Regions from separate parts of the Streptomyces sp. NPDC104309 genome, predicted to be linked through region 1. Evidence: riboswitches for the same ligand, from Rfam matches in the RefSeq annotation. Region 1 holds a riboswitch; each other region holds the start of a gene.
What was found. Region 1 has a riboswitch for cobalamin ahead of ACZ68L_RS22285 (CbtB domain-containing protein). Riboswitches for the same ligand answer to the same signal wherever they lie in the genome.

Region 1 (4,050 bases):
CCGGCGATGTCCTTGGGGGTGCCCAGCCGCTCCAGCGGTGGCTGACCGGCCAGCTTCGCGATGGTCTGCTCGTCCTTGCCGTCCAGGAACAGTGCGGTGGCGGTCGGTCCGGGTGCCACGGCGTTGACCGTGATGTCCCGCCCGCGCAGCTCCCGGGCAAGGATCAGGGTCACGGCCTCGACAGCGCCCTTGGTCGCGGCGTAGGCGCTGTAGCCGGGCATGGCCAGCGACAGCACGGAGCTGGAAAAGTTGATGACCGCCCCGCCCTCGCGCAGGCGGCGGGCCGCCTGCTGGTCGACGACGAACGTTCCGCGGATGTTGGTGCGGTACATCCGGTCCAGCGCCTCCAGGTCGGTGTCGACCAGCGGCGCCGGCGTCATGCCGCCGGCCGCGTGCACGACCACGTCGACTCCCCCGAAGGTTTCCTCGGCCGTGTCGAAAAGGGCCGAGACCGCGACCTCGTCGGCCACGTCGGCGCGGAAAGTGATGGCCTGGCCGCCCTCCTCGGTGATCGCCGCCGCCGCCGACTCGGCCTCGGTCCGGTTTCCCGCGTAGTTGATGACGACGGCGAAACCGTCCAACGCCAGCCGCTCGGCGCTCTCGCGGCCGATGCCCCGGGATCCCCCGGTGACGATCGCCACCCGGCGCGCGGTGGTGGGCTGCTCGCTCATGACGGTGCTCCCCGTTCCAGGCGGCTGGTGCGTTCACCAACCCGACGTGATCAACGCCAACACCAGGAAGTTAGCAACGCTACCTCGTTCGTAGCAGCGCTACGCGCAGCGCTCTCCCGGCCCCACAGGACCCCGCACGACCCCGTCCCGCCGCTCGCCGCTCGCCGGACACTCGTCCCGGACAATCCGGATGCCGTCCGCCCGCCCCTCGTGATACTTCACTCGGTCATGACCGATCTTGAGACTCCCCGCCTCCTGCTCCGCCTGATGAGCGCCTCCGACGCCTTGCGGGTAATGGCGGGCACACCGGGCGAGGGGGCCGACTGGGCGCCGGGATACCCGTCCGCCGGCGAGACGGCCGCGGCGGAGCGCTTCCTCGACGCCTGCGCGACGACGGGTGATCCCAGCCCGTTCGGCTCGTACGAGATATGTCGCCGTGAGGACGGAGTCGTGATCGGCGGGCTGGGATTCCACGGCGCCCCGGACGAGAACGGGCACGTCACGATCGGCTACGGCCTCGTTCCCTCGGTTCAGGGAAGGGGTTACGCCTCCGAGGCGCTGCGGGCGCTGCTGCTGTTCGCCCGCGAGCAGGGGGTGATCTGTGTCCACGGTGACACCGACCTGGACAACCTCGCGTCGCAGCACGTCATGACAGCCGTCGGCATGCGCCTGGTGAAGGAGGACGCGAAGCTGAAGTACTACCGGATCGACTGGGGTCGACAGGGCAAGGAGCAGTGAGTACGCGACCGTCCGTTCCCCGGGGACGGCCGCGCCTGGCAGGACGGCGGAACCCGCCGGGGAGGCTCCCGGCGGGTTCCGATGTCCGCTGGTGGTGAGTAGTGGTACGCCGGTCAGCCGGCTGCGGCGGCCCGGTTCGCCGTACCGCCTCCCGTCGCGACGGTGCCGGCCCTCGGTACGAGAAGCCGTTCCGTCAGGTGGCCGAAGACGAGACCAAAGGTCACCCAGAGGGTGGCCTGTACCGCGAGGGTGGCGAGCCGGAACTCCCAGAGCAGGGTAGCCGGGAAATCCCTTCCCACCTCGTTGAACGACGGCAGGAACGCATAGGCGACCCCGATCACGACCGCGTAGGCGGCCGATGCGGCGATCGTCGCGTTCCAGTTGCCCAGGCGGGGAGCCAGCCGCTTGCCGAGGATGACGGCGGCGACCGCCAGCAGCACACTGAGGGCGACCATCAGGAAGAACAGGGCGGTGCGGCGGCCGATGGTGTCGGGGTTGCCGACGGCCGGCGGGTTGGCCGGGTACTTCAGGAACGGCACGACGTACACCGTCAGCAGGGCGGCACCCGCGATCAGGGCCGCCGTGGCCCGTGGGCCGAATCGGCCGATCCGGCCCAGGGCGTAGCAGAAGACGAGGGCGGCGATCCCGCCGATCGCCACACCGAAGACGAGCACACCGGTGGCAAGACCCGCGGTGGACTGCACGGCGCGGCTGACGAGTTCCTCACCGCCGCCGTGGTCATGACTGTGCGACTCTTCGAGGGCGATGGCCGCGTCCACCCGGGACTCACCGAGCAGGTAGGCGACGAGCAGCGCGAGCGCGCCCGCGGCGAGGCCGGCCAGCATGCCGCGGACGAGCAGGGCTCTGACAGATATGGAGTTCATGAGGTCTTCCCCAGGATCGGACGGTACGTCAGTGGCAGGGGAAACCGAGGAGATGGCGACCGTCGTGGACCCACTCGTGGACACCCTCGCCGGAGATGACCGCGGTGGCGCCCTGTTCCGCGCCGACGAAGTACAGCAGTACGAGCATGAGGATGCCGAAGAAGACCGCCCAAGGGGCGATGGACTTCAGGGAGATGGGGGTGATCGCCGGTACGGCGGTGGCGGGGGCAGCACTCTGTGCCATGGCAGAACCTCCTGAGGGAACACGCGTCCCGATCGTGGTGCCTGAGACGAAGGTGCTGGGTCTGACTTCCCGTACGGGTACGGGTACACAGTGGCGCGACCGTGCCGGATTCTCACCGGACTTCCGTCACACCTTCGTCATGTCCGTCGGACGATACCTCCTGGGAGCGGGCAGGGCCACGGTCCCGTCGGCGGGGCCGCGACGCCCGCATGCCATGGTGAGCGCACGCGAGAGGCCACGGTTCAGGGAGTTGACCGGTTCATGACGGTACAGGTGATGCTGATCTCACCGGCACTCAACGCCGCGCTGCGCGAGGCCCGCTTCGACGACGACGCCGCGCTCGACGCGGCCGGGGCCCGGCGGGCCCGCGCCGCCGCGGCGGCGGTGCCCTCGGCCGATCGGTATGTGCGCGGGCCGTCCGAACGGTGTGCCGGGACCGCCGACGCGCTGGGGTTGCGCGCCAGGCCCGAACCCGCGGTCCGTGGCTGGGACATGGGCCGCTGGAGCGGGCGGCGGCTGGCCGAGGTGAGCGGCGTCGAGCCGGACGCGGTGTCGCTCTGGATGACCGATCCGTCGGCGGCCCCGCACGGCGGCGAATCGTTGCTGGAGTTCTGCGCCAGGATCGGCGGCCTGCTGGACTCACTGGAGTCCGGGTACGGCGAGGAGGGCGGCCGTGTGCTGGCGGTCGTCGAGCCCGCCGTGGTGCGGGCGGTGGTCGTACGGGCGCTCGCTCTGCCGGCGGAGGCGTTCTGGCGGCTGGATGTCGCCCCGCTCACCCTGACCGGACTCAGCGGTCGGTCGGGACGGTGGAACCTGCGCTGCGGTCAGCCGCTGTCCCCCGCTCCGCGGCACCGGCATCCTCGCTCCGCCACCACTCCCCGGGACAACTGAGGTGCCGGCGACCGTAGTCAGCGCATAGTCTGATGGGGCAGCTGGTTCGCCCTGTCCGCCAGACAGGCGCGTCGCAAGAGGGAACCCGGTGGGAATCCGGGACTGCCCCGCAGCGGTGAGTGGGAACGACCGCCGTCATCAAGCACTGGACCCGAGACGGGCTCCGGGAAGCGACGGCCAGTAGGTGTCTCGTACGCGAGACGTGCCCGCGAGTCCGAAGACCTGCCACTGCCCGTGCGCGTCGGACGCGCACGGTGATCCCGGTGACCTCGTGGGCGGGTCGGCGTACGGATCGGGCAGGGCAGGCGCGTCGGCACGACGCGACGGTTCGGTCCGCTCCGTCCTCCCTTCGCGCCTTCGGCACGTCCCGGGGTCGTACCAGGACACACGCTCGCGAAGGAGAGTTCCGTGACCAGCAAGTCCGCAGCCGCGGCAGCCCGGGCCACCGTGTACGGCTGTCCCCGCCAAGGGGGAGACCGGGAACTGAAGAGGGCCGTCGAGGGGTACTGGAAGGGCCGTGTCACCGCGGCCGGCCTGCGGGAGACCGCCGCCGGCCTGCGCCGCGCCAACTGGCTCCGGCTCGTCGACGACGGCATCCACGAGGTACCGACCGGTGACTTCT
Region 2 (4,050 bases), on a different contig from region 1:
GTCGCCCTCGGCGGCGGCACGGTCGACGCCGTCGAGCAGTTCGGCGGTGACGGTCTCGATCCGCGGCCGCAGCGCTTCGACCCGCCGTGCGGTGAACGCTTTGCCGACCAGTGAGCGCAGCCGCCGGTGGTCCTCGCCGTCGGCCGTCGTCATGCCCCGCACGGTCGCGAATGTCTTCAGCGGCCAGCCGTCGGGGATGCGTCCCTCGGCCAGCTCGGTGAAGTGGCGTGCGTCCTTGGCCACGTCGGGGTGGGCGAGGAACTCCTTGAGCGCCTCGTGTCCGAGGACCGCCATCCCGGCCACGTCGCCCGGGAGCACGACGGATGCCACGGCTCCTCGGGCGAGCAGCCCGGCGTTGTCCGCGTGCGGGCAGCCGCCGGCCGGGTCCATGCGGTACGGGGTGCTGGTCAACGGGGACTCTCCTGACGGTCGTCGGCCGGTGGGCGGTACCCGAGGGCGATGGGGACGGCAACCCGTTCGATTTCGCCGATCCTAGGGGCGATGCCGTCGACGGGAAGGGCTGTTGTCCCGAACGGGGACACCTCGGTATGCGAACGGGGCCCCGCTCGGTCCCGTCATGGGGCGGTACGCCCCGCGCGCGCGGATTCGCGGTCCGGCGGCACGCCCGGCACGGCGCGCGGACGCCCGGTATCGGGTCGACCGTCCGCGGTCGCCCGGAAGCGTGCGGCGCCTCGACGCATGTCCGGCCGCCGCTCGGGTGGGGCGCACGGCGCACACCCGCCACGCCTCCGCACCTCACCCGATTGGCCTAACGCGGGAGCGGCGTGCGCACCGCCGTGACGGGCGGCCAGCGCCGAGGCGCCGAGCATGCGGGGGACGGGCTCCGCAGGTGGGGAGGTTGCAGCGTCCATCCGGGTGAGGCGCGATGGAAATCGGACGCGCCTCCCCTGATGGACCCAGCCACAGGACGCGCCCAGGCGAGGAGGAATCGGTCATGGGAGCCGCTGACGGTTTCACGGATTCCGGAGAGCTCGACGGCCTGACGGTGTACGACAACGCCGGCGAGAAGATCGGCAGTGTGGGCCGGGTGTATGTCGACGACAACACCGGCCGCCCGGACTGGATCACGGTGAAGACCGGCCTGTTCGGCATGAAGGAGAGTTTCGTGCCTCTTGCGGGGGCTCGTCGTGTGGGCTCCGACCTGCACATCTCACATCCGAAGGACCGCGTCAAGGAAGCCCCCCGGGTGGACGCGGACGCGCATCTGTCGGTGGCGGAGGAGGAAGAGCTCTACCGCCATTACGGCCTTGCCAGAAACACCACCGCCAGGCTCAGTGGCCGCGCGGACACCGGGAGGACGACGTCCGGGACCGGCACCACGGCCATGGGCGCGGCGGGAGCCGCCGGAGCCGGAGCCATGGGCGAGGCCGGCACCGGGCGCACGACCGGGAGCGACAGGCCGACCGCGGCCGGAACCCCGGCAACCGGCGCCGGCACCCCCCGGGCCACCACGTCACGGACGAGCGGCCTGGCCGGCGCGGGCACCGGTACGGGCTCGGGCACTCGCGGCGATGCCGGGACGGCCGGCGCGGCCCGTCCACTCGTCGGCGCCGGGGCGGGTTCCGAGCGGTCCGCCGCCGACCTGGGCGGCAAGGAGGAGCTGATCCGCTCCGAGGAGCAACTGCTCATCGGCACCGAGGAGTACGAGAGCGGCAAGGCCCGTCTGCACAAATACGTCGTCACCGAGAACGTCACCAGGACGGTGCCGGTGACGCACGAAGAGGTGCGGGTGATCCGTGAACCCCTTCAGCCCGGCGACAGGTCTGCGGCGGGGCGTTCGGACATCCGTGAGCAGGATGTCGAGCTCACTCTGCACGCCGAGCGTGCCACGATGCGCAAGGAGACGGTGCCCGTCGAACGGGTCCGCATGGAGACCAAGCGGGTGACCGAGCAGAAGGAGATCTCCGCCGAACTCCGCAAGGAGCAGATCGACTACGCCGACAGCAAGGGCATCGGTTCCAAGGACATCGGTGGCAAGGACCTGGGCGGCGAGTTCGGCCGGGGACGCCACCGCTGACCCCGCACACCGTGGCGTACCGCCGCGGCGCAACCATGAGTGAGGGGCGGACCCGTGTGTGCCGGGGTCCGCCCTCTCGCTGTCGGCGGCCGGGGCGCTCGGGCACGAAGCGCACCGAGGGCCGCCCGTCGGGGCCGTCCGGAGCGACCCGCGCGCTGACCCGGTAGACATCGGCGATGAGTTCCTCGGTGATCACTTCCGAGGGGGTTCCGGCGGCCACCACGCGCCCCTGCTTCATGACGACGATCCGGTCGCAGAACATCGCGGACAGATTGAGGTCGTACAGAGCGATCACACCGGTGAGGGGCAACGAGGCGATCAGTGACATCAGTTCCAGCTGGTGCTGGATGTCCAGGTGGTTCGTCGGCGCGTCGAGCAGCAGTTCACACGGTTGCTGGGCCAGTGCGCGCGATCTGGGCCCATACGCGGAGCCCGTTGTACGGCGTCCCGCGCCGGGTACCGGACCGCAGGTGCCGGCAGGTCTTCGGACTCGGGTTCCTGCGGACGAAACGCCTTCCCAGGACACCCGAGGGTGCTCCCAGTGGCCGTGGCCCCGCCCGCCCCCCTCACCGCTGCGCGTCAGTTCCGGATTCTCGCCGGATTCCCTGGCCCCTTCGTGGAGTTCGACTGGCTCCGGCCAGCCATCACGGGCCTCTGCTCAGCTCACGGGCGGTGTTGTGGCCGGTGGTACGCCGGGCCGTTTCCCGTCGCACCACCTGCCTGGTGCCTACGGGCGCTGAAGAGCGATCACGGCGTTGTGTCCGCCGAATCCGAAGGAGTGACTGACGGCACGCCGGATGGGCTGCCGCAGCGGGGACTTGGTGACGCAGTTGATGTCGAACTCGGGCGCCGGTGCGTCCAGATTGGCGATCGGCGGCACGACCGCGCGTTGCAGCGTCAGGACGGTCAGTCCGGCCTCGATCGCCCCGGCCGCCCCCATGCAGTGCCCCAGGACGCCCTTCGGGGCGGTGACGGGCGGCCGGTGCGGATAGACCCGGGCGATGAGGGCGGCCTCGGTGGCGTCGTTGACCGGGGTGGCCGTGCCGTGTGCGTTGACGTGCTCGACGTCCTCTGCCGCCCAGCCCGCGTCGCGCAGCGCGATCTCCACCGCCTTGCGGGCCACCGCGCCGGACGGATGCGGACTGATGGGATGGTGGGCGTCGGTGGTGGCCCCGGTGCCCGCGACCAGCGCCCGCGGTGCCGCCCCTCGGGCGCGGGCGTCGTCCGCCCGTTCCAGCACCATGACGGCGGCGCCCTCACCCATGACCAGCCCGGCCCGGTCGGCCGCGAAGGGCCGGCACTGCCCGGCAGCGTCGCCGTCCCGCCGGGCCCCGGCTCCGGATCGGGCGAACCCGGCCATGGCGGCCGGGTAGACGATCGACTCGGTGGCTCCGGCGATCGCGATGTCGCACTGCCCCGTGATCAGCAGATCGCGGGCGACGGACAGGGCGGTGACGCCGGACGAACAGGCCGTGCACGGCGCCAGGCTGGGACCGGTGGCCCGCAGCTGGATCGCGATCTCGGCCGCCGGCATGTTCGGAATGGTGAGCAGGATGCCCGACGGAGAGGTGGCGTCGGGTCCGAGCCGGTCGAGCACGACGGCCTGCTCGGTCAGTGAGGCGGAGCCCCCGCTGCTGGTGCCGACGACCACCGCGACCCTGCCGCCCTCCCACTCCGCCGGGTCGAGCCCGGCGTCGGCGACCGCCTCCCGGGCGGCGAGAACGGCGAACTTGGTGTACCTCCCCATCCGGAACGAGGTGCGGCCGCCGATCTCGGCGTCCAGATCGATTCCGTCGACCGTGCAGGCGAAATCGATCGCGCAGCCTTCGAGCGCCGCGACGGTACGCACCGGCGAGATCCCGGCACACACACCCTTCCAGGTGGATTCGGTGTCGTTGCCGACCGGGGTGATCATGCCCAGGCCGGTGACGGCGATGACGGGCCTGTTCATCGGGCGTTGCTCATCGGTGCCGCGCTGCTCGCCGGCGCCCCGCCGCCGGCCCCGTCGACGA
Region 3 (4,050 bases), on a different contig from region 1:
AGTCCGACAGGACTGATCACCTACACCGCCGACGGCCACATGTCGGTGAGCATGCTGAACCCGGAGCCCGAGCCCGCCCCGGAGGAGGGAACGGCCGGACCGATCGACACCGCGACGCTGTTCAGGACTTCTCCGTACCTGGGGTACGCGGGCACCTACGAGGTGACGGGCGACCTGGTCGTCCACCATCTGCAGATGGCGTCCTTGCGCCCGTGGGTCGGCACCACGCAGGAGCGCCGGTGGCGGGTGGAGGGGGACCGATTAACTCTGGTCCCCCCGACCGAGGGAACCGGCGACGGCGCGCGCACCCCGCAGCTCGTGTGGCACCGGCCGGCCGCGGACGCCGCCTGAGCGACGAGTGATCCGGGGTCACCGGCCGTCCGGCCGGTGACCCCGGATCCACCGCCCGGCGCGGGGCTCCGGCTGTCCGGACCACCCCGCGCCGACGCGGGAGCCGCGGCCCGCACGGCGCACGACGCACGCGGGCCACGGGCGGAAACAAGGGGCGGCCCGCGCCCGGTACCCACCGGCGCGGCCGTCCCGCGAGCCGGCGGCGGCCGTCCCGCGGTCTCGTGCGCGCCGAACTCCCCGGGTGCGCCGGGCAGATGGGTGTACGGACAGATGGTCGACCAGGGCTACTACTGAAACAAGTTCTCGTTACAGTGGGCGCGGTGCGCCGCACGGCCGTACGTCCGGTGCGCCGACCAGGCCTCGACGAGAGATGGGGAGCCCATGACGCAGGTGACCGACCATGGCGGGGGCGTGCACAGCATCAAGGTCCCCATCCCGGACAATCCGCTCGGCCACACCCTCGTCCATGTCCTCGACACCGATCGCGGGCCGGTCCTGATCGACACGGGCTGGGACGATCCGGAGGCGTGGGACACCCTCACCGCCGGGCTCGACGCGATCGGTACGGGCATCGGCGACATCCACGGGGTGGTCATCACCCACCACCACCCCGACCACCACGGCCTCTCCGGTCAGGTGCGCGAGGCGTCCGGGGCCTGGATCGCCATGCACGCGGCGGACGCCGCGATCGTGCGCCGCACCCGTGAGGCCCGGCCCGGCACCTGGCTGTCGTACCTCCTGACGAAGCTCACCGCCGTCGGTGCGCCCCAGGAGCATCTCGCACCGCTGCGGGCCGCGGTCGAGGACGGCCGGATGCGCACCCTGCCGGGGCTGCGGTCCGCGCTCCCGGACCGGGAGATCGTTCCGGGCGAGCTCCTCGGCCTGGCGGGCCGCGAACTGCGGGCGATCTGGACTCCGGGACACACGCCCGGTCATGTCTGTCTGCATCTGGAGGAGGAGCATCCGGGGAATCTGCCGGGCCGGGGACGGCTGTTCTCGGGAGATCATCTGCTGCCGGGGATCAGCCCGCACATCGGGCTGTACGAGGACCCGGACGCCGCGCCGGGCACCGCCCCTTCCGCCGGGGGAGACCCCATCGGTGACTACCTCGGCTCGCTGGAGCACATCGGCCGGCTCGGCGTGGCGGAGGTGCTGCCCGCCCATCAGTACGCGTTCACGGACGCCGCGGGGCGGGTACGGGAGCTCCTGGACCATCACGAGGAACGCCTCACCGGACTGCTCAAGCTGCTGGCCACGCCGCTCACGCCGTGGGAGCTGGCCGAGCGGATGGAGTGGAACCGGCCGTGGGAGCAGATCGCGCACGGTTCGCGGAACATCGCCGTCTCGGAGGCCGAGGCGCATCTGCGGCGCCTGGTCAGGCTGGGGCGCGCGGAGGCGGTGGCGGGGAGCAAGCCGGTGACGTACATCGCGGTGTGAAGGGCGCGGCCGTCGCGGTGCGAAGGGCGCGGCAGGCCGCCGGGCAGCGGGCCGCCGGGCAGGGGGCTCGTTCGCCCTCTCCCCGGCACCCCGGCTCCCGCACGGGCCCGGTTCGCATACGGGCCCGGCTTCCGGCGAACGCGGTGAAGCCGTCGCCCGCCGGGACCCTCGGGGCCGCGACGAGCCGACGCGCCCGTCCCGTCCGGAACGAGCCCCAGGGACGGCCCCGGAACCCGTCCGGCCCCGCCCGGTAGAGTGTGCGGGTCGTCATCATGCCCGTTCAGGGGGAAGCCGGTGCGAATCCGGCGCTGACCACGCAACCGTGAACCGTCGTCGCAGACGGTGAGCCGGAATGCCCTGTCCGCGGTCGTGACCGGCTCACGACCACCGGAACCCCGGTGGTCGGCACCGTCGAGGTATACGGAGCCGGAGCCTGGTGCCTGAGCGTGCCTGTGCCCGGTTCCCCACAGGAGAGGCACCGCCCACCATGACCGTACGCCGCAGCGCGGCAACGCTCGCCGCCACCGCCGCCGTGCTCTGTGCGGCCGCTGCCCCGGTCGCGGTGGCGGCGCCGTCCCCCTCCCCCTCGCCGTCCCTCGCCCTGCCGTCCGGGCTGTACGGCACGAAGGACCCGACGTACGACGGTGTCTGGCGGCAGTCGCTGGCCTTTCTCGCCCAGCGTCTGGAGGGCGTCACGCCCGCCACGAAGTCCGTGGACTGGCTGATCGCCCAGCAGTGCGGCAACGGCGCCTACGCCGCGTACCGGCCCGACGTCTCCCAGCCCTGCACCGAGAAGACCGTGCTGGACACCAACGCCACCGCGGCCGCCGTCCAGGCGTTCGTCGAGGTGGGCGGGCACCGCGACACCGTGAACAACTCGGTCCGCTGGCTGAAGTCCGTACAGAACGAGGACGGCGGCTGGGGCTACACCGCCGGCGCGCCCAGCGACGCCAACTCCACCTCGCTGGTGATCGGCGCCCTCGCCCGGCAGGGCCAGCGGCTCGCGGACATCACCACCCCGGGCGGCAAGACCCCCTACTCCCCGCTGCTCGCGCTCGCGATCCCGTGCGGCGGCAAGGACGGCGGCGCCTTCGCCTACCAGCCCGACAAGGCCGGCAAGCTCGCCGCCAACGCGGACGCCACCGCCGCCGCCGTGCTCGGCGCGATGGGCAAGGCCCTGGCCGTCGGGAACAACGCCGCGGTCAAGGGGACCAGCTGCCACCCGGGGTCCGGTCTCACGCCCGAGCAGGCCGCCCAGAACGGCGCCCACTACCTCGCGAACACCCTCGCCACGAGCGGCCACCTCGACCTGGCCCCGATGCCCGGCGCCACCGACACCACCCCGCAGCCCGACTTCGGCAACACCGCGGACGCGGTCGTCGCCCTGTCCGCCGCGGGCCACCAGGACAAGGCCGCCAAAGCCATGGCCTGGCTGAAGAAGAACTCCGGCCCCTGGGCCGAGCAGAACGGCCCCGCCGCCTACGCGCAGCTGGTCCTGGCCGCGCACGCGACCGGCGCCGACGCCCGCGACTTCAACGGCGTCGACCTGGTCGACCGGCTGAACGCGACCGGTCCCGCGCCCGCGGCCGTCACGACGCCCGACCCGTCGGCCGACACCGGGTACGAGGCCACGGAGAAGGACCAGGTGCACAGCGGCGACGACGTGATCGGTGGCGTGTGGTGGTTCATCGGCATCGGCCTCGTCGTCGCCGCGGCCGCGGCCTTCCTGATCAGCGGCCGGCGCAAGAACCGGCAGCTGTGAGGCGCGCGGGAAGGGCCACCGCGCTGCTGGTGGCCCTGGGCGCCGTCCTGGCCGTGCTCGGCGCGGGGACGGCCCAGGCGGCCGGGTACCGGTACTGGTCGTTCTGGGAGGGCTCCGGCACCGGCTGGACGTACGCCACCCAGGGCCCGTCCCTGGTCCGGCCCGACGACGGCACGGTGCAGGGCTTCCGGTTCTCGGTGAGCGAGGACTCCCAGGACTCGGCGAAGCCGCGCCGCTCCCCCGACTTCGCGAAGATCTGCGCGGACACCCCGGCCGAGGCCGGCACCAAGCGGATCGCGCTGGTCATCGACCCGGGCACGGCGGCGGACGCCCCGGCCGGCGAGACGCCGCCCGCGCCGCGCACCGCGTGCGCGCGGGTCGCCCCGGACGCGAGCACCGCCGAGGCACTCGCCTCGGTGGCCAAACCGCTGCGGTACAGCAGCGACGCGTTGCTCTGTGCCATCTCCGGCTATCCGGGCTCGGGCTGTGGGGAACAGGTC
Region 4 (4,050 bases), on a different contig from region 1:
ACCGGCGCTGACGATCTCGGTAGCCACGTGCCCCGCCGCCGACGCCGATGGTGTCATACGGCGAGTGGCCCGGACCGGGGCAGTGGCAAGAGCGCTGCTCAGCTCTGCAACGGGCAACAGGGGCAGCAAACGCGACAGCATCTCTCACCTTCACGGGCTCGTCGTCAGGCCGTTGTGCGGGACCGGGCCTTCGAGCCCGAGAGTGAGCGAACCTGCCACCCGGCGACGGGCAGCGGGCGATCAAGCACGCTGAGGGTGTTCAGCTCTTCTTCCGCCCGGCTGCCGCAGGCTTTCGCGCGCTGCCGCGCTGCCCGGACGGGCCGGCCTTCGCCTTCCCTTTCGCGCCGGTCGCCTTCGTCGACGTCTTGGCCGAAGCCTTCGCCGGCGACTTGGGCTTCCGCGAAGCCGTCGAAGCGGTCGACGCCTTGGCCGACCGGGCCGCCTGCTTGGCCCGCAGCCCGTGACCGGCACCTGCCGACTCCTCGGTCACGTCCTCACGGCGCGGCTGGGTCAGCCACACCACCGCGGCGCCTGCGACCGCCACCGGCCACTCGATCAACCCCACCGCACCGAGCAGACCGGCTCCGGCGTACGCCGTGACCCGCCGGGCGTGCGGCGAGACGACTCCGACGGAGTCCAGTACGCCGTCGAAGACACCCTTGACCACCTCGACACCCGGGACTCTGTCCACGACCGTCGTCATGGTCTCCATGGGGTGTGCCAAAACGTCCTGGACGGGATGCGTCGCCGGCTTCGTATCGCCGGAGCGTCGTCCAGCGGCCTTCACAGCCATGATCGCTCCTTCCGAAAGGCTGGCGAGGCGGACAGCGGCGCGCTGCCGTATCCCTCACCTTCCGACCTATCGTGTCAAACGTCCGCATACCCGGCAACGCTGATGGAGCCGAATGGGTACGCAGCGTAAACGCGCGGTGTACGGACAGGCTCGTTGTACTGACGGGCTCGCTGATTCCGCGGTCTGACAGACTGGGCCCCGAAATCTCAGGCGACGCGCGTCAGGAAACCGGTGTGAATCCGGTACGGTCCCGCCACTGTGACCGGGCTGCAGCAGCCCGGAAGCCAGACACTGGCCGCGCCGCCTTCTCCGTACAGCCAGGGGACGAGGACATCCCCCGGAAAGGCTCGGTCATGCTCCGGATCCGCCATGTACCACTCGCGCTCATACCGCTGCTTCTGCTGCCGCTCACCGGCTGTGGCTCCGGCACGGGCGGCGAGGGCAGGACAGAGGCCGCACCGGCCGCCGACGGTTTCCCCTACACGGTCACCAACTGCGGTACGAGGACGACCTTCGACGCCCCGCCGAAGCGGGCTGTCACCATGAACCAGCACGCCACCGAGATCATGCTGGCCCTCGGGCTCCAGGACCGGCTGGCCGGGACGGCCTACCTGGACGACAGCATCCTGCCGAAGTACCGGTCCGCATACGCCACAACCAAGGTGCTCGCGAAGGAGTACCCCTCCAAGGAGGTGCTGCTCGGTGCCAACCCCGACTTCGTCTACGGCGGTTACAGCAGCGCCTTCGACAAGGCCAGGGGCCAGGACCGGGCGGGGCTCCGGAAGAGCGGCATCAACACCCGGCTGAACATCGAGTACTGCACCAAGGGCAAGGTCGGTATCGATCAGCTCGCCACCGAGATCACCCAGGTCGCCAGGACCTTCGGCGTACCGGAGCGCGGCAGGAAGCTGATCGCCGAGGAGCGGCAGAAGATCAGGGCGGTCGAGACAGAGCTCAAGGGCTCCTCACATCCCTCGGTGTTCGTGTACGACTCCGGCGACAGCTCCGCGTTCACGGCGGGCGGCAACGGCATCGGCAACGAGATCGTCCGGCTCGCCGGGGGCAGGAACGTCTTCGCGGACCTCGATGGCACCTTCGGCGACGTGTCCTGGGAGCAGGTCATCAAGCGCAGGCCCGAGGTGGTCGTGATCTACGACTACGGCGGCACCACGGTCGCGGCCAAGAAGAAGCGGCTGCTGAACGACCCGGCGCTCGCGGACGTACCGGCGATCAGGAACAAGAGGTTCGCGGTACTCCCGCTGTCCTCGGCCGTGCTCGGCGTCCGGGTCGCCGACGCCGTGCAGGACCTGGCCGGGCAGCTGCACCCCGGTACCCCGTGAGCGCGGAGTCCGCCCGCCCCCGCCTGAAGGCCGTCCTCCGCTCGACACCCGTCGTGATCGGCGTCCTCACGGTGCTGCTGCTCGCGGCGGCGGTGGCCGGCCTGGCGCTCGGCCCGGTACGGATTCCGCCGGGCGAGGTGGTGCGTACGGTGCTGGGCGGCGAACGCACCGGCGCGTACCAGACGATCGTGTGGGAGGTACGGCTGCCCAGGGTGCTGCTCGGGGTCGTCGTCGGCGCCGGGCTGGCCCTGTCGGGCGCGGTGCTCCAGGCGCTGGTGCGCAACCCGCTGGCCGATCCGTTTCTGCTGGGCGCCTCCTCCGGGGCGTCGGCGGGCGCCGTCGTGGTCATCGTGCTGGGGGTCGGCGCCGGTGCCGCCGCCGATGTGGCGCTGCCCGCCGCCGCGTTCGCCGGGTCCATGGCCGCACTGGTCGCCGTCTACGCGATGGCCCGGCGCGGCGGCACCATGACGACCGGTCGGCTGATTCTGGCCGGGGTGGCGATCCAGTATGTGCTGTCCGCGTTCACCAGCCTGATTCTGGTGCTGTCCTCCCGGGCCGAGCAGGTGCGGGCGATCCTGTTCTGGACCCTGGGCGGCCTGGGCGGCGCCCGCTGGGACGAACTGGCCCTGCCCGCCGTGGTATTGGGCGTCGGGGCCGTACTCCTGATCAGCCTGGCCCGTCCGCTGGATCTGCTGCTGACCGGGGAGGAGGGGGCCCGCAGCCTCGGCCTGGACCCCGGACGTTTCCGGGGCGGGGTCTTCGTGCTGGTGTCGCTGATCGTCGGCGTACTGGTCGCCTACAGCGGGGCGATCGGCTTCGTCGGCCTGATGATCCCGCACGCCGCCCGGCTGATCGTCGGCGCGTCCCACCGCAGACTGCTGCCGGTGACCGCGCTCGGCGGGGCGGTCTTCCTGCTGCTGGCCGATCTGCTGGCGCGGACTGTGGCGGCCCCCGAGGAGATTCCCGCCGGGGTGGTCACCGCACTGGTGGGCGGCCCGTTCTTCCTCTGGCTGCTGCGCCGTTCCAGCCGTACCGAAGGGATCACCGGATGAGCCCGGCGCCGTCCCCGGCGGCGCTCGCCGCCGACGGGATCAGCTACGAGGTGGCCGGCCGCACCCTGCTCGACGGGGTCGCGCTGGACGCCGCCCCCGGCGAGACGGTCGGCCTGGTCGGGCCGAACGGCAGCGGCAAGACCACCTTTCTGCGCTGTGTGTACGGCGCCCTGCGCCCCGCAGCGGGGCGGGTCCTGCTGGACGGGGCGGACGCCGCGGCCCTCGGTGTGAAGGAACGGGCGCGGCGTGTCGCCGTCGTACCGCAGGACAGCCCCGGCGCCTTCGGCCTGACCGTGCGCGAAGTGGTGGCGATGGGCCGCAGCCCGCACAAACGGTTCTGGGAGCAGGACGACGCCGACGACGCCCACCGCATCGACCGGGCGCTGCGGCGTGTCGGCGCAGTGGCCCTGGCCGACCGGCGGTTCGAGGAACTGTCCGGCGGGGAACGGCAACGGGCCCTGATCGCCCGCGCCCTGGTCCAGGACCCGGGACTGCTGGCGCTCGACGAGCCCACCAACCATCTGGACATCCGCTACCAGCTGGAGATCCTCAGCCTGGTGAGGACGCTGGGCACCACCAATCTGCTGGTGCTGCACGACCTCAACCTGGCCGCTTCCTACTGCGACCGGCTGTTCGTCCTCAGCGCCGGACGGGTGGTGGCGTCCGGCTCCCCGCACGCGGTGCTGACGGAGGAACTGCTGGCGGAGGTCTACGGGGTGCGGTCCCGGATCGATGCCCACCCGGTCACCGGCTCCCCCAACGTCGTCTACCTCCCGCTGTCATGAGCGACAACACGTCCCCTGCCTGGACGCCCCTGCCGCACGGGCCACGCCGGCAGATCACCGAAGGCGAACCGTCCGCGGCG

Region 2: another riboswitch for cobalamin. It lies ahead of ACZ68L_RS39960 (ATP-binding cassette domain-containing protein); the one in region 1 lies ahead of ACZ68L_RS22285 (CbtB domain-containing protein).
Region 3: another riboswitch for cobalamin. It lies ahead of ACZ68L_RS19720 (prenyltransferase/squalene oxidase repeat-containing protein); the one in region 1 lies ahead of ACZ68L_RS22285 (CbtB domain-containing protein).
Region 4: another riboswitch for cobalamin. It lies ahead of ACZ68L_RS11970 (ABC transporter substrate-binding protein); the one in region 1 lies ahead of ACZ68L_RS22285 (CbtB domain-containing protein).

The regions. Positions count from the first base shown of each region.
Region 1 is NZ_JBVJMV010000014.1:218,054-222,103, reverse strand. It holds gene ACZ68L_RS22300 (SDR family oxidoreductase) at 1-671, opposite strand, end outside; gene ACZ68L_RS22295 (GNAT family N-acetyltransferase) at 900-1,409, shown strand; gene ACZ68L_RS22290 (CbtA family protein) at 1,523-2,293, opposite strand; gene ACZ68L_RS22285 (CbtB domain-containing protein) at 2,322-2,537, opposite strand; adenosylcobalamin (AdoCbl) riboswitch at 2,583-2,676, opposite strand; gene ACZ68L_RS22280 (histidine phosphatase family protein) at 2,799-3,428, shown strand; cobalamin riboswitch at 3,454-3,671, shown strand; gene metE (5-methyltetrahydropteroyltriglutamate--homocysteine S-methyltransferase) at 3,837-4,050, shown strand, end outside.
Region 2 is NZ_JBVJMV010000051.1:36,671-40,720, forward strand. It holds gene ACZ68L_RS39950 (cytochrome P450 family protein) at 1-390, opposite strand, end outside; gene ACZ68L_RS39955 (PRC and DUF2382 domain-containing protein) at 956-2,038, shown strand; partial or broken gene ACZ68L_RS39960 (ATP-binding cassette domain-containing protein) at 2,133-2,450, opposite strand; cobalamin riboswitch at 2,497-2,685, opposite strand; gene ACZ68L_RS39965 (beta-ketoacyl-[acyl-carrier-protein] synthase family protein) at 2,766-3,989, opposite strand; gene ACZ68L_RS39970 (acyl carrier protein) at 3,986-4,050, opposite strand, start outside.
Region 3 is NZ_JBVJMV010000012.1:182,505-186,554, forward strand. It holds gene ACZ68L_RS19710 (lipocalin-like domain-containing protein) at 1-351, shown strand, start outside; gene ACZ68L_RS19715 (MBL fold metallo-hydrolase) at 733-1,788, shown strand; cobalamin riboswitch at 2,033-2,167, shown strand; gene ACZ68L_RS19720 (prenyltransferase/squalene oxidase repeat-containing protein) at 2,276-3,550, shown strand; gene ACZ68L_RS19725 (SCO2322 family protein) at 3,547-4,050, shown strand, end outside.
Region 4 is NZ_JBVJMV010000006.1:330,552-334,601, reverse strand. It holds gene ACZ68L_RS11980 (HAD-IC family P-type ATPase) at 1-141, opposite strand, end outside; gene ACZ68L_RS11975 (hypothetical protein) at 260-793, opposite strand; cobalamin riboswitch at 956-1,107, shown strand; gene ACZ68L_RS11970 (ABC transporter substrate-binding protein) at 1,147-2,133, shown strand; gene ACZ68L_RS11965 (FecCD family ABC transporter permease) at 2,130-3,185, shown strand; gene ACZ68L_RS11960 (ABC transporter ATP-binding protein) at 3,182-3,970, shown strand.